2 regions of the Bradyrhizobium elkanii USDA 76 genome follow, and region 2 is predicted to be linked to the other one. Evidence: riboswitches for the same ligand, from Rfam matches in the RefSeq annotation. Region 2 holds a riboswitch; the other holds the start of a gene.
What was found. Region 2 has a riboswitch for S-adenosylmethionine ahead of metX (homoserine O-acetyltransferase MetX). Riboswitches for the same ligand answer to the same signal wherever they lie in the genome.

Region 1 (7,136 bases), 410 kb from region 2:
TCAAGAGCAACATCTGGTTGTCCGCGCTGGCGATCCCGCAGATGGCCGAGCGCGGCAAGGGCTCGGTCGTGATCATCTCCTCGATCGGCGGCCTGCGCGGCTCGACCGTGATCGGCGCCTACGGCATCTCCAAGGCCGCCGACTTCGCGCTGTGCCGCAGCCTCGCCGGCGAGTGGGGCCCGAAGGGTGTGCGCGTCAACTGCGTGGCGCCCGGCCTGGTGAAGACCGACTTCGCCCGCGCGCTGTGGGAGGATCCGGATAATCTGAAGCGCCGCACCGCATCGACGCCGCTCCGCCGCATCGGCGAGCCCGACGAGATCGCCGGCGCCGTTGCCTATCTCGCCTCCGACGCCTCGACCTTCATGACCGGCCAGACCATCGTGGTCGACGGCGGCGTCACCACGGCGGCGACGTAAGGGCCGTTCCTTCGCCTCCCCCGCGCGCGAGGGCTATCGCATTTCGTGGCGGTGCCCTCGTGGCCATCCTTCGAGACGCCCGCCTTCGGCGGGCTCCTCAGAGCCTGCTTTAAAAAGAAAGTTGAGTGATTTCAGCCCGTTGTGATTCCTTCGTGTTTGCGAAGACTCGAGGGAGCACAACATGTGTTGGACCGAAATCACCCGACAACAATATCGACGCGACGGACTTCGTTATGCAAGCGACATGACGGATGCGGAGTGGGAACTGATCGAGCCGTTGATGCCTGCGCAATGCCGGCGCGGCCGTCCGCGCGAGATCAGCCTGCGCGTGATCATGAATGCAATTCTCTACATTGGAGCCAGCGGCTGCCAATGGCGCGCGCTGCCAAAGGACTTCCCACCATGCTCGACGGTTCAGTACTATTTTTACAAATGGCGCGGTTCTGGATTGTGGCGCAGGGTCAATGATGCCCTGGTCCGACGCATGCGCGAACGGCAAGGACGCAACCCCACTCCAACGGCTGGGATCATCGACAGCCAGAGCGTGAAGACCGCGGAAAATGGCGGTCCAAGCGGGTTTGACATGGCCAAGCGGGTCAAGGGACGCAAGCGTCATATCGTCACCGACACCGAGGGCTCCTTGCTGGCTGTGCAGGTGCATCCCGCCAACCTTCAAGACAATCACGGTGCAGTCCCGCTGTTGCGGCTCATCGGCCGCCTGTTCCCCAACCTGCGCCACATCTTCGCCGATCGCGTCTACCGTGGCCCTAAGCTGCTCGATGCCATCGCTGATTTGGGCCAATGGACGATTGAAATCGTCACCCGCTCGCAGAGCGTTGGAACGTTCAAGGCCGAGCCTCGACGTTGGGTCGTCGAGCGTACCTTTGCCTGGTTCGGCCGCAATCGACGACTTGCCAAAGACTTCGAGGCAACCATCGCCAGCGCGGAGGCTTGGGTTCTCATTGCAAGCATCCGCCTGCTCTCCCGCCGATTGGCCAGAGCATGAGATCTCAATGACTTGTTTTGAGTCAGACTCTCAGGATGAGGTCTTGTTTTGCGGCACAATAGTAGACCCTCATGGTGAGGAGCGCCGCTTGCGGCGCGTCTCGAACCACGAGGCCAAGCACTTGCGCGGTCGCCAAGGGGCATATGCGATAGCCCTGCCCGCAAGCGGGAGAGGGCGCCGAGCTCTCCAAGCCTATCTGTTCGCCCTAAACCCGCTCCAGCGCCCGCTCGAAATCCTCGATCAGGTCGTCGGGATGCTCGAGCCCGGCCGAGAAGCGAATGAAACCTTCGCTGATGCCGAGCTCGGCGCGGGCCTCCGGCGCCAGGCGCTGGTGCGTCGTGGTCGCGGGATGCGTGACCAGGCTCTTGGCATCGCCGAGATTGTTGGAGATGCGCGAGATCTTCAGCGCGTTGAGGCAGCGGAAGGCGCCGGCCTTGCCGTCCTTCACCTCGAAGCCGACCAGCGTCGAGCCGGCGCCCATCTGCTTCTTCACCGTCTCGGCCTGCGGATGATCGGGGCGCCCCGGATAGACCAGCCGCGTGATCTTCGGATGCCTGGCCAGCGCCTCGGCGATCTTCGCTGCGTTCTCGGTCTGGGCGCGGACGCGGACGCCGAGCGTCTCCAGTCCCTTCAGCAGCACCCAGGCGTTGAACGGCGACAGCGACGGACCGGTCTGGCGCATGAAATTATGGATGTGCTCGGCGATGAAGGCTTCCGACGACAGGATGACGCCGCCGAGGCAGCGGCCCTGGCCGTCGATATGCTTGGTCGCGGAATAGACCACGACGTCGGCGCCGAGCGACAGCGGGCTCTGCCAGATCGGCGTCGCGAACACATTGTCGACGATCAGCCGGGCGCCGCCGCTATGCGCTATCCTGGCGATCGCGCCGATGTCGAGCACGTCGAGCGTCGGATTGGTCGGGCTCTCCAGGAAGAAGGTCTTGGTGTTCGGCCGCAATGCGCGCTGCCACTGGTCGAGATCGAGGCCGTCGACCAGGGTCGTCTCGATGCCGTAGCGCGGCAACAGGTCCTGCACCACGTAGAGGCAGGAGCCGAACAGCGCCTTCGACGCCACCACGTGATCGCCGGCCTTCAGCGGCGCGAGGATCGCCGTGGTCACCGCGGCCATGCCGGTCGCGGTCGAGCGCGCGGCTTCCGCGCCCTCGAGCTCGATCATGCGGCGCTCGAACATCGCAATCGTCGGATTGGAATAGCGCGAATAGATGAAGCCGGGATCCTGGCCCTTGAAGCGCGCCTCGCATTGCTCGGCGGTGTCGTAGACGTAGCCCTGGGTGAGAAACAGCCCTTCCGACGTTTCCCCGAATTGCGAGCGCAGCGTGCCGCCATGGACGAGGCGGGTTTCGGGACGAAAGCGGGCGGTACCTTCAGATTCAGACATGTGACCTCCGAAGTGGCCATTTCTCCTGGAGAATGGCCACAAAAAAACCGGCCTGGAGCAACCTCCACAAGCCGGGATCACACTGTCCCCGGCCTGTTTAGCGACTTATTTAACGTGGCTGCAAGCCGGCCGGCTCAAATCACCACGGGATAAGTGCAGCTGATATTCCCTCGCGCCCTTTCCGTCAAGACGGTCATCGGATAACCCGTAAAAGCCCATATTTTGGGGCTTGATGGCCGCCTGGAGTATGATTTTTGGGCCATCTCGAGGGATCGCCGAGGGACCGCGCCGTGTCGTTCACGCTGGAAGAAGAATCCAACGGAATTCTGCCCGACCGCATGATCGCGGAGATGGCGGAGGCCGGCCTCATTCTGCCCGCCTACGACTTCGTCGAGAGCCAGATCCAGCCAGCCAGCCTCGATCTGCGCCTTGGCGACATCGCCTACCGGGTCCGCGCCAGCTTCCTGCCGGGACCCGATGCCACCGTCGCCGAGCGGATCGACCAGCTGAAGCTGCACGAGATCGATCTGTCCGACGGCGCGGTGCTGGAGACCAACTGCGTCTACATCGTGCCGCTGCTGGAGAGCCTGGCGCTGCCGCCGGAGATCGTCGCCGCGGCCAACCCGAAGAGCTCGACCGGACGGCTCGACGTCTTCACCCGCGTGATCGCCGACGGCACCCGCCGCTTCGACATGATCGGCGCCGGCTATCACGGCCCGCTCTACGCCGAGATCAGCCCGAAGACGTTTCCCGTGCTGCTGCGCGAGGGGTCGCGGCTCAGCCAGGTCCGCTTCCGGATCGGCGAGGCGACGCTCTCCGCCGACGAGCTCGATGTGCTGCATGCCGCCGAGCGGCTGGTCGATATCGACGATGCCGATCTCACCCATGGCGTCGCGCTTTCCGTCGATCTCTCCGGCGAGAGCTCGGGCGGCTTCGTCGGCTATCGCGCCAAGCGCCACACCGGCGTGGTCGATGTCGATCGCCGCGGCGGTTATGCGGTCGACGATTTCTGGGAGCCGATCAAGGCCCGGCCCGACGGCAGCCTCATTCTCGATCCCGGCGAGTTCTACATCCTGGCTTCGAAAGAGGCGGTGCAGGTGCCGCCGGACTACGCCGCGGAGATGGTGCCGTTCGATCCGCTGGTCGGCGAATTCCGCGTCCACTATGCCGGCTTCTTCGATCCCGGTTTCGGCTATGCCGGCGCCGGCGGCAAGGGCGCGCGCGCCGTGCTCGAAGTGCGCTCGCGCGAGGTGCCGTTCATTCTCGAGCATGGCCAGATCGTCGGCCGCCTCGTCTATGAACGGATGCTCGAGCGCCCCGACGCGCTGTACGGTCAGCGCATCGGCTCGAACTATCAGGCGCAGGGCCTGAAGCTCTCCAAGCATTTTCGCGTGTAATTCCGCGAGTCGGACTTTGCGTCATTCTCCGCTGTCATTCCCCGCGAAAGCGGGGAATCCAGTACGCCGCGGCCCCTCCATCGACAACGACTGTCTCTGGAATACTGGATCGCCCGATCAAGTCGGGCGATGACACTGCGCTTGGGTTTGGTTGCGTCGTCATGCTGACGATGACACACTCCACCAAAATAAGAGATCGGGAGTAAACATGAGCGCCGCAACAGATTCAGCGCAGCAAGAAGCGCAGTGGCAGAAATGGCGCAGCGTCGCCGATCTCTATCACGCCTTCTTCACCGGGCTGATCCTCACCGTCGTCACGCGGCGCGGCACGGCTGATGCAGCGGAATTCGTCTTCCGCGTGTTTCGCCGCCAGCAGCAGGAACGCTTTCTCCCCGGCTTGAAGAAGCTCGGCCTCGACGGCCTGCCGCCGGCGGTCGCGGCCGCGCAGTATCATTACCTCTCCAACTGGATCGGCGGCGTGCATGTCGAATACATGCACGAGACCGACCGCAAGGCCTGGATCCGCTATCCGCCGCCGCGCTGGATCTGGAAGGGCACGGCGATCTGCGGCGTGCCCGGCGAAGTCTCGCGCGCGATGCTGCGCGGCTGGCACGCCAACAACGGCGTCGCGCTCGGGGATTTGCGGCTCGGCTTCGTCTGCACCAAGCAGAGCGTCGACGGCCAGGACGGGCTCGAGGGCTATTACTGCGAGTACGATCATCCGCTCGAGCTCGACCAGCGCCTCGTGTTCGCGCGCCATCTCGAGGCGCCGCTATTCGATCCGAACACCGCGCCGGCGCTGCCGGTCGACAGCTGGCCGAGGCCGCGGCTGGAGAAGGCCTATCGCAACTACGCGATGGAATATGTGAAGACGGCCGCGCCGGTCATCGTGCAGGTGTTCGGCCCGGAGGATGCGAGCTATCTGCTGCATCTCACCGGCAGACTGATCGGCATGCAATATTACGACGAGGTCGCGCAGGCGCTCGGCGGCAGCCGTGGCCGCGCCACGGAATTTGCCGCATTCCTGCGCACTCTCTTCGAGTCGCAGGACGATGTCGCTGACATCACCGAGTCCGAGGGCCAGTTCGAGATCCGCCAGCAGGGCTGGAAGCTGATGGCCGATGTCGCCGACTATCATCCGGCCTGCGCCAGCGTGCTGACGGGCCTGTTCGAAGGGCTGGCCGCCGGCTGCGGGCGGCATATTCCGGTGCATCTGAAGCCGAATGGTGCCGCCGGCGCACCGTACGTGTGGTCGATCGGCTAGCGCCAAGGTTCATCCGGGTTCACCTGCAATCGCGCAGGCCCCCCTTGCGTCCCGCGCACGTGGATTCCGCCATTGCCATGGTAGGGAAACACCATGGCGCGGCTCCCCAGATCGCGCGTGGGAGTAGAAATGTCCGATCTCGGCCTCGCCGAAATACCTGTCGACGAACAAGAGCGGCCGCTGCCGCCGCCGGTGACCAAGCCGGCGCGCAATGCGCTGCTCGACGGGCCGATCCTGCGCACGTTGCTCTGGCTGGCGTGGCCGAATGTGATCGCGCTCTCCGCCGGCACCTGCGTCGTCATCGCGGAGACTTCGTATATCGGCCGGCTCGGCGTCGAGTCGCTTGCGGCGATGGCGCTGGTGTTTCCCTGCGTGATCCTCACCATGACGATGTCCGGCGGCGCGATGGGCGGCGGCGTCGCATCCGCGATCGCGCGCGCGCTCGGCGCCGGCGAGATCGAGCGGGCTTCGACACTGGCCATGCATGCGCTGCTGATCGGATTGACGTTTGGTGCCACCTTCATGCTGGGCATGCTGACCTTCGGTCCGCGCCTGCTCGAACTGCTCGGCGGCCGCGGCAATGTGCTGGCGCAGGCGATCGCCTATTCGCAGGTGTTCTTCGGCGGCGCGATCCTGCCCTGGCTGATGAACACCATGGCCGGCATCCTGCGCGGCACCGGCAACATGAAGCTGCCGTCGACCATGATCCTGTCGTCGGCGGTGTGGCAGATCATTCTCGGCGGCACGCTCGGGCTCGGTCTCGGTCCGGTGCCGCAATTCGGCATGCGTGGCGTCGCCGCAGGTTCGCTGATCGCCTATTCGATCAGCATCAGCGTGATGGGCTGGTATCTGTTCTCGGGCCGCGCCCGCGTGAGGCCGAAGCTCAAGGGGCTGCGCGTGCAATGGGCGATGTTCATCGACATCCTCAAGGTCGGTGCCATCTCCTGCTTCTCGCCGCTGCAATCGGTGCTGACGATCTCGATCTTCACCCACATGCTGGCGCAGTTCGGCACCGCGGTGCTCGCCGGCTACGGCATCGGCGCACGGCTCGAATTCATGCTGACCTCGGTCGCCTTCGCGGTCGGCATCGCCTCGGTGCCGATGATCGGCATGGCGGTCGGCGCCGAGCGCGTCGCGCGGGCCCGGCGCATCGCCTGGACCGCAGGCACGGTGTCGTTCCTTGCGGTCGGCGTCGTCGGCAGCTTCATCGCCGTCTTCCCCGACCTCTGGGTCAATCTGTTCACCAGTGATCCGCACGTGCGGGCGACCAGCCATCAATATCTCTCGACCGCCGCGCCGATGTACGCGTTCATCGGCCTTGCGATGTCGATGTATTTCTCCTCGCAGGGCGCCGCGAAGGTGCTGGGTCCGGTGCTGGCGCAGACCGCGCGGCTGATCTTCATCGGCGCCGGCGGCTGGTGGCTGTCGACGCATGAGGCGAGCGCGCAGAACTTCTTCGCACTCGCCGCCGCCTCGATGGGCGTGCTCGGCGTGCTGTCCTGCCTCAGCGTGATCCTGACGCGCTGGGGCAAATCAGCGCCGGTCGCCGAGGCGCAGCCGGCGCTGTCGTAGCATTTCTCAATCCGTCATCCTGAGGAGCGGCCTCTTGGCCGCGTCTCGAAGGATCGACGGCCCCGATGCTTCGGCGTCCGCT
Region 2 (7,136 bases):
CGCGCGCGGCCACCGCTGCATCGCCTATTCGGCGCGCGGCTACACGCCGTCGGACGTGCCGCCGAGCGCCGACGTCTACACCTACCAGCACTTCTATACCGACGCGCTCGCCGTGCTCGACCATCTTGGCATCGCAAGGGCGCATTTCGTCGGGCTCTCGATGGGCTCCTATTCGTCGCTGCAGGTCGCGCTCAATGCGCCGGAGCGCGCGCTGTCGATGACGCTGGCCGCCGTCGGCTCCGGCTCGAGCCTCGAGAATCTCGATTCCTTCCGCGCGCAGTGCCGCGCCAATGCCGAGCAATACGAGAGCATCGGCTCGGTCGAGGTCGCCAAGGTGACGCGCGAGGCGCCGAGCCGGATTCCGTTCCTGATCAAGGATCCGCGCGGCCACGCCGACTTCTACGCCGCACTCGCCCGCCACGACGCCAGGGGCTCCGCCAACACGATGCGCAGCTTCCAGGGCGGCCGGCCCTCGATCTACACCATGACCGACGCCATCAAGCGTGTGCCAACGCCGGCGCTGATCCTGTGCGGCGACGAGGACGACAATTGCATCGCCCCAAGCATGTTCCTGAAGCAGCATCTGCCGGCCGCCGGGCTTTCCTTCTTCCCGAGGTCGGGTCACGTGCTCAACCTCGAGGAGCCGGCGCTGTTCAACGAGATGGTCGAGCGCTTCATCGCGCTGGTCGAGGCCGGCCGCTGGCCGGCGCGCGATCCGCGGTCGCTGGTGGCGGCGCCGGTGTAGTCTTGTCATTCCGGGGCACGCGAAGCGTGAACCCGGAATGACGCCAAGACGTCACTTCCCCTGCCCACCCCGGCTGAGCAGGAACACGCCCTGCTCGCCGAACATGTTCCATACCCACCACGGCAGGTTGAGCGGCACCGGGCGGCCGTAGAGATCGAGCGCGACCGCGCGCTCCATCTTGACGTTGATCTCCTCGCAGAGCTGCACGAAATCCTTGATGGTGCAGAAATGGATGTTCGAGGTGTCGTACCAGCTCGCCGGCAAATTCTCGGTCCGCGGCATGTGGCCGCCGATCAGGAGTTGCAGCCGCATCTTCCAGAATCCGAAATTCGGGAACGAGACGATGGCGCGCTGGCCGATCCGCAGCAGATTTTCCAGCACCACCTTGGGCTGCCGCGTCGCTTGCAAGGTCTGCGACAGGATCACGTAGTCGAACGCATCGTCGGGATAGTTGACGAGATCGGTGTCGGCATCGCCCTGCACCACGGCGAGCCCCTTGGCGACGCAGCCGTTGACGCCCTCGCGCGACAGCTCGATGCCGCGGCCGTCGATGCCGCGGCTCTCCAGCAGTTGCAGCAGCTCGCCGTCGCCGCAGCCGACATCGAGCACGCGCGAGCCCGGCCGCACCATGTCGGCGACCAGCAGATGATCGGTGCGATAGCCGCCGGTCCGCTCCGGCGCGACGCCCGGCAAGGGCAATGTCTGCTGCATGCTCATGACTGGCCGCCGTCCTTCAATCCGCGCGCCTTGCCTGCGGCCAGCAGGAAAGCGCGGGAGATCTCGAGGAATTCGGGCACGTCGAGCAGGAAGGCGTCGTGCCCCTTGTCGGTCTCGATCTCGGCGAACGACACCCGCGCGCTCGACGCGTTCAGCGCATGCACCAGCGCGCGCGATTCCGAGGTCGGAAACAGCCAGTCGCTGGTGAACGACACCACGCAGAACCGCGTCTGGATGCCGGTGAACGCCTTCGCCAGCACGCCGTTGTGGTCGGCGGCGATGTCGAAATAGTCCATCGCGCGGGTCAGATAGAGATAGGAGTTGGCGTCGAACCGCTCGACAAAGGACGAGCCCTGGTAGCGCAGATAGCTCTCCACCTGGAAATCCGCATCGAACGAGAAGGTCGGCAGCTCGCGGTCCTGCATCCGCCGTCCGAACTTGCGATGCAGCGCGGCGTCCGAGAGATAGGTGATGTGCGCGGCCATTCGCGCCACCGCCAATCCGCGATGCGGATGGGTGTCCTCGTCGACATAGCGGCCGCCGCGCCAGTCCGGATCGGCCATCACGGCCTGGCGGCCGAGCTCGTGGAACGCGATGTTCTGCGCCGAGTGGCGCGTCGAGCAGGCGATCGCGAGCGTCGAGAACACGCGCTGCGGATAGGCTGCGGTCCATTGCAGCACCTGCATGCCGCCCATCGAGCCGCCGACCACGCAGAACAGCGTCGTGATGCCGAGGCGGTCGATCAGCATCGCCTGCGCGCGCACCATGTCGGGGATGGTGATGATCGGGAAATCAAGTCCCCACACCTTGCCGGTCGCGGGATTCAGCGACGCAGGGCCGGTCGAGCCCATGCAACCGCCGATCACATTGGAGCAGATGATGAAGTATTTGTCGGGATCGATCGGCCGGCCGGCGCCGACCATGGTCTCCCACCAGCCGGGCTTGCCGGTGACGGGATGGATGTTGTTGACATGCTGATCGCCGGTCAGCGCGTGGCAGACCAGGATCGCGTTGGAGCGGTCGGCATTGAGCTCGCCATAGGTCTGGTAGGCGATCTGGAACGGTGCGAGATCGACGCCGCAATCGAGCTTGAGCGGCTGGTCCATCCCGAACTTCGCCACCAGTGACGACGGATGGTCGGCCTCATGGGCGCGATCATCGCTTTGGGTTTGTGGGCTCGGTATCGGACGCACGTTGCTCATCTAGGCGACCCTGCCTCCGCGCGGGAGGGCTCGACGGACCTCAGGCCAATAAAAAACCCGGCCTGAACAAAGGTTCGGCCGGGAGCTGATAAGGTCCCCGGCCTGTTTAGCGAGTTGTTTAACGTGGCTGCAAGCCGGCCGGCTCAAATGACCACGGGACGCAGGGAACGTAGTCCCCACGCCCCCCGGCGTCAAGACAGCCCTGCCCACGGCCGATTGGTTAACCGAATGCGCAAGGCACGCCTGCGACGTTTCTCTTTGCTTTCGCTGCCCGTCTTTCCTAATCAGGGACCCTGTCCGACGCGGCAACGGGCCGCCCCGACGACAAGGTTTGAGAGCATGTCCAACCCACCCCCGTCGCCGCCCTCGCTGCAGAAGCTGCGCAAGGAAATCGATGCGATCGACGAGCAGGTTCACCGCCTGCTGATGGCGCGCGGCGACATCATCGACCGCCTGATCCAGGTCAAGAAGACCCAGGAGGTCGGCTCCGCATTCCGCCCGGCGCGCGAGGCCAGCATGATGCGCGAACTGGTGCGGCGTCATCGCGGCATCCTGCCGCTCGACACCATCGAGAGCATCTGGCGCGTCATCATCTCGACCTTCACCTATGTGCAGGCGCCGTTCGCGGTGCATGCCGATGTTTCCGTCGGCGAGTCGGCCATGCGCGACTCGGCGCGCTTTCACTTCGGCTTCGTGGTGCCTTACGTCTCGCATTTCAGCGCGCAGGCCGCGGTCGAGGCGGTGGCGAAGTCGAAGGGCGACCTCGCGCTGGTCTCCGCGATCGCGAGCCGCACGCCGTGGTGGAATGCGCTCGAGGCCAGTGGCGCGCCGAAGATCATCGCGCGGCTGCCGTTCCTCGAACGCGCCGACCATCCCGCCGCGCTGCCGGTGTTCGTGATCTCGCGGGTCGCCGACGACGCCATGGTCACCGAGGTGCAGACCTGGAGCGTGCGCGTCTCCGGCTGGAACGCCGATGTCGCCCGCGCGCTGGCGCCGCTCGCCGAGATCGTCGCGGTCCCCGACACCGCCTTCGACGGCGCGGCGCTGCTGGTCTCGGTCACCGGGCAAGACCTGACTAACAAGGGTTTCGAGGCCATCAAGCTCGCCTTGATCAAGGCCGGCGCCTCGGTGCGCTCGTCGGCCCTCGTCGGCAGCCACGCAACGCGCTATACGGTGCCCTCTAACGGATCGGCCAGGACCTGAAGGTAGAGCCAGCCGCCCGTCCAGGCTTTTGTTTTGACGCGTTTTCTTCACGCGAACCGGTATCCACGTCGCTCGAAAACGCTCTGTTCGGAGTTGATGATGTCCCGCCCCGTGCCGAACCCCGGCATCCTCGATATTGCGCCCTACACGCCCGGCAAGAGCCCGGTGCCGGAACCGGGCCGCAAGGTGTTCAAGCTGTCCGCCAACGAGACGCCGTTCGGTCCGTCTCCGAAGGCGATCGCGGCCTACAAGGCCGCGGCTGACCATCTCGAGGACTATCCGGAGGGCACCTCGCGCGTGCTGCGCGAGGCGATCGGCCGCGCCTATGGGCTCGATCCCGACCGCATCATCTGCGGCGCCGGCTCCGACGAGATCCTCAATCTCTTGGCGCACACCTATCTCGCCCCCGGCGACGAGGCGATCTCGACCACCCACGGCTTCCTGGTCTACCCGATCGCCACCATGGCGAACGGCGCCAGGAACGTGATCGCGGCCGAGACCAATTTCACCGCCGACGTCGATGCCATCCTCAAGGTGGTGACGCCGAAGACAAAACTGGTCTGGCTCGCCAACCCGAACAATCCGACCGGCACCTACATCCCGTTCGACGAGGTCAAGCGCCTGCGCGCCGCGCTGCCGTCGCATGTGCTGCTGGTGCTCGATGCCGCCTATGCCGACTACGTCTCGCGCAACGACTATGAGCTCGGCATCGAGCTGGTCGCCACCACGGACAACACGGTGGTGACGCACACCTTCTCGAAGATCCACGGCCTTGCGGCGCTGCGGGTCGGCTGGATGTTCGGGCCGGCGCATATCGTCGATGCCTGCAACCGCATCCGCGGTCCGTTCAACGTCACAACCCCTGCGATGCTGGCGGCGGTGGCGGCGATCGAGGACACGGCGCATGTGCAGATGTCGCGGACCCACACCGAACAATGGCGCAACTGGCTGACCGAGGAGATCGGCAAGCTCGGGCTGAAGGTGACGCCGAGCGTCGCCAATTTCGTGCTGATCCATTTCCCGACCGACAAGGGCAAGACCGCGGCGGAAGCCGACGCCTATCTCACGCGGCGCGGCCTCGTGCTGCGCGCACTCAACAATTACAAGCTGCCGCATGCGCTGCGCATGACTATTGGCACCGAGGAAGCCAACCGCCTCGTGGTCGAGGGGCTGCGCGACTTCCTGGCCGGAAAGTGACATCGTGACCACCGCTCCGCTCTTCAAACGCATCGCCCTCGTCGGCTTCGGCCTGATCGGCGGCTCGATCGCGCGCGGCGCGCGCGCGCAAGGGCTGGTCGGCGAGATCGTGACCACCGCGCGCTCGGAGAAGACGCGTGCCCGCGTCGCCGAGCTCGGCATCGTCGATCGCGTCGTCGAGACCAACATCGAGGCGGTGAAGGATGCCGACCTCGTCATCCTCTGCATCCCGGTCGGCGCCTGCGGCCTGGTCGCCGCCGAGATCGCCGGACATCTCAAGCCCGGCGCCATCATCTCCGACGTCGGCTCGGTGAAGGGCGCCGTCGTCAAGGACATGGCGCCGCATCTGCCTGACGGCGTCCACTTCGTCCCGGCGCATCCGGTGGCCGGCACCGAGCATTCGGGGCCGGATTCCGGCTTCGCCGAGCTGTTCATCAACCGCTGGTGCATCCTCACCCCGCCCGAAGGCACCGATCCCGCGGCGACCGACCGGTTGCGCACGTTCTGGGCCGCGCTCGGCGCCAAGGTCGAGATCATGACGCCCGACCATCATGACCTCGTGCTCGCGATCACCAGCCATCTGCCGCATCTGATCGCCTACACCATCGTCGGCACCGCCGACGAGCTGGCGCAGGTGACGGAATCCGAGGTCATCAAGTTCTCCGCCGGCGGCTTCCGCGACTTCACCCGCATCGCGGCTTCGGACCCGACGATGTGGCGCGACGTATTCCTCGCCAACAAGGACGCCGTGCTCGAGATGCTCGGCACCTTCAACGAGGATCTGTCGAAGCTGACCCGCGCGATCCGGCGCGGCGACGGCGAAGCGCTGTTCGACCACTTCACCCGCACCCGCGCCATCCGCCGCGGCATCGTCGAGACCGGCCAGGACTCCGCCGCGCCCGACTTCGGCCGCCCGCATGCGAATTTGAAGAAGTAGCCGGGGCGACTTCTCTCCATTCGTCGTCCCGGCCTAGTGCGCAATTGCGCACGGGGCCCGGGACCCATACTCCGCGGCGGGTGTGGTTGACGGGACTCGTCGTCCCAGCATCGCGCAACAATGACCAGCGGTGGTTCGGGTTGTTTTGTCGCAGTTCCTGTTGTCATTCCCGAGCAGCCCGAAGAGCTGTAAGCTGGCGCGTCGCCGATGACAGGGAGCGATCAGATGATACTCAACCCGGATCATGTGACAATCGCGGTGGCAGATGCCGGCCCGGCGATCGCGTTCTTCGCACTGCTTGGCTTCAAGAAGACTCACGTCGCGACCATCGACGGCGGCGTTCCCGCCCGGTACATGGGCATGCCGGCCATGAAAGCGCAGCACATCACCCTCGCGCTGGAAGGAGCGGATTTTGAGATCCAGCTGCTTCAGTTCGACACGCCCCCAGGGACCGATCCGGGGGTGCATCCGACCAATCTGCGAAAGCTGGGCTTCAACCACCTCGCCTTCCGCGTCGACGACATCGAGGCGGCCACCGCGCACCTGGTGGCCAACGGTGTCACCCTGCTGAGCGACGAGATGGACTACATCAGCCGGAAGCTCCGGCTGTTCGAGGGTCCCGAGGGCATCACCTTCGAGTTGGTGGAGCGGGACGCCTGAGACTACGCTGGCCAGGGCTCTTGCATTGCCCCAGGGACACCCCCCAAGGCTGCCCCGATGGCTAGCCCGGGCCGGTACCTCGCCCCATTATCACGAGACCTCAGGCGCGCTATCATCCGGCCATTCTTTGGACAAGACTGAAGCGAGTGCTGGAGGCTGATCGCCCCTGACGGATAGCCGAGTCGGTACTCTTGGGTGACATTGGACGGAAAGGGATACGTCAATGAACTCCACACCCACCCCGGACCCAGTTGGATCGAGCGATAGCCTGAGCGCGCGCGCCGACGAAAGACTCGCGGAAGCCCACAGGCAGATTGCGCGCGCCGATGAAGAGCTCACGCGTTTGAGTGAACAGCTCGCAAGAATGGAGCGCGATGCCGCGCCCCGCCCTTCGGCGCAGCCAAACCCGCCCTCGGTCGGACCTCACCCTGCTTCTTCCGCGCCGAGTCCTGCTTCTTCCGGACCTGCCTCGCAA

Region 1: it holds a riboswitch for S-adenosylmethionine, as region 2 does, so the genes downstream of both, JEY66_RS03390 (O-succinylhomoserine sulfhydrylase) here and metX (homoserine O-acetyltransferase MetX) in region 2, are expected to answer to the same signal.

The regions. Positions count from the first base shown of each region.
Region 1 is NZ_CP066356.1:736,447-743,582, forward strand. It holds gene JEY66_RS03380 (SDR family NAD(P)-dependent oxidoreductase) at 1-416, shown strand, start outside; gene JEY66_RS03385 (IS5 family transposase) at 598-1,422, shown strand; gene JEY66_RS03390 (O-succinylhomoserine sulfhydrylase) at 1,628-2,821, opposite strand; SAM riboswitch at 2,898-2,977, opposite strand; gene JEY66_RS03395 (2'-deoxycytidine 5'-triphosphate deaminase) at 3,112-4,218, shown strand; gene JEY66_RS03400 (hypothetical protein) at 4,427-5,482, shown strand; gene JEY66_RS03405 (MATE family efflux transporter) at 5,612-7,054, shown strand.
Region 2 is NZ_CP066356.1:1,145,506-1,152,641, reverse strand. It holds gene JEY66_RS05425 (alpha/beta fold hydrolase) at 1-745, shown strand, start outside; gene metW (methionine biosynthesis protein MetW) at 797-1,462, opposite strand; gene metX (homoserine O-acetyltransferase MetX) at 1,459-2,664, opposite strand; SAM riboswitch at 2,750-2,829, opposite strand; gene JEY66_RS05410 (chorismate mutase) at 3,004-3,867, shown strand; gene hisC (histidinol-phosphate transaminase) at 3,967-5,064, shown strand; gene JEY66_RS05400 (prephenate/arogenate dehydrogenase family protein) at 5,069-6,001, shown strand; gene JEY66_RS05395 (VOC family protein) at 6,227-6,661, shown strand; gene JEY66_RS05390 (SH3 domain-containing protein) at 6,885-7,136, shown strand, end outside.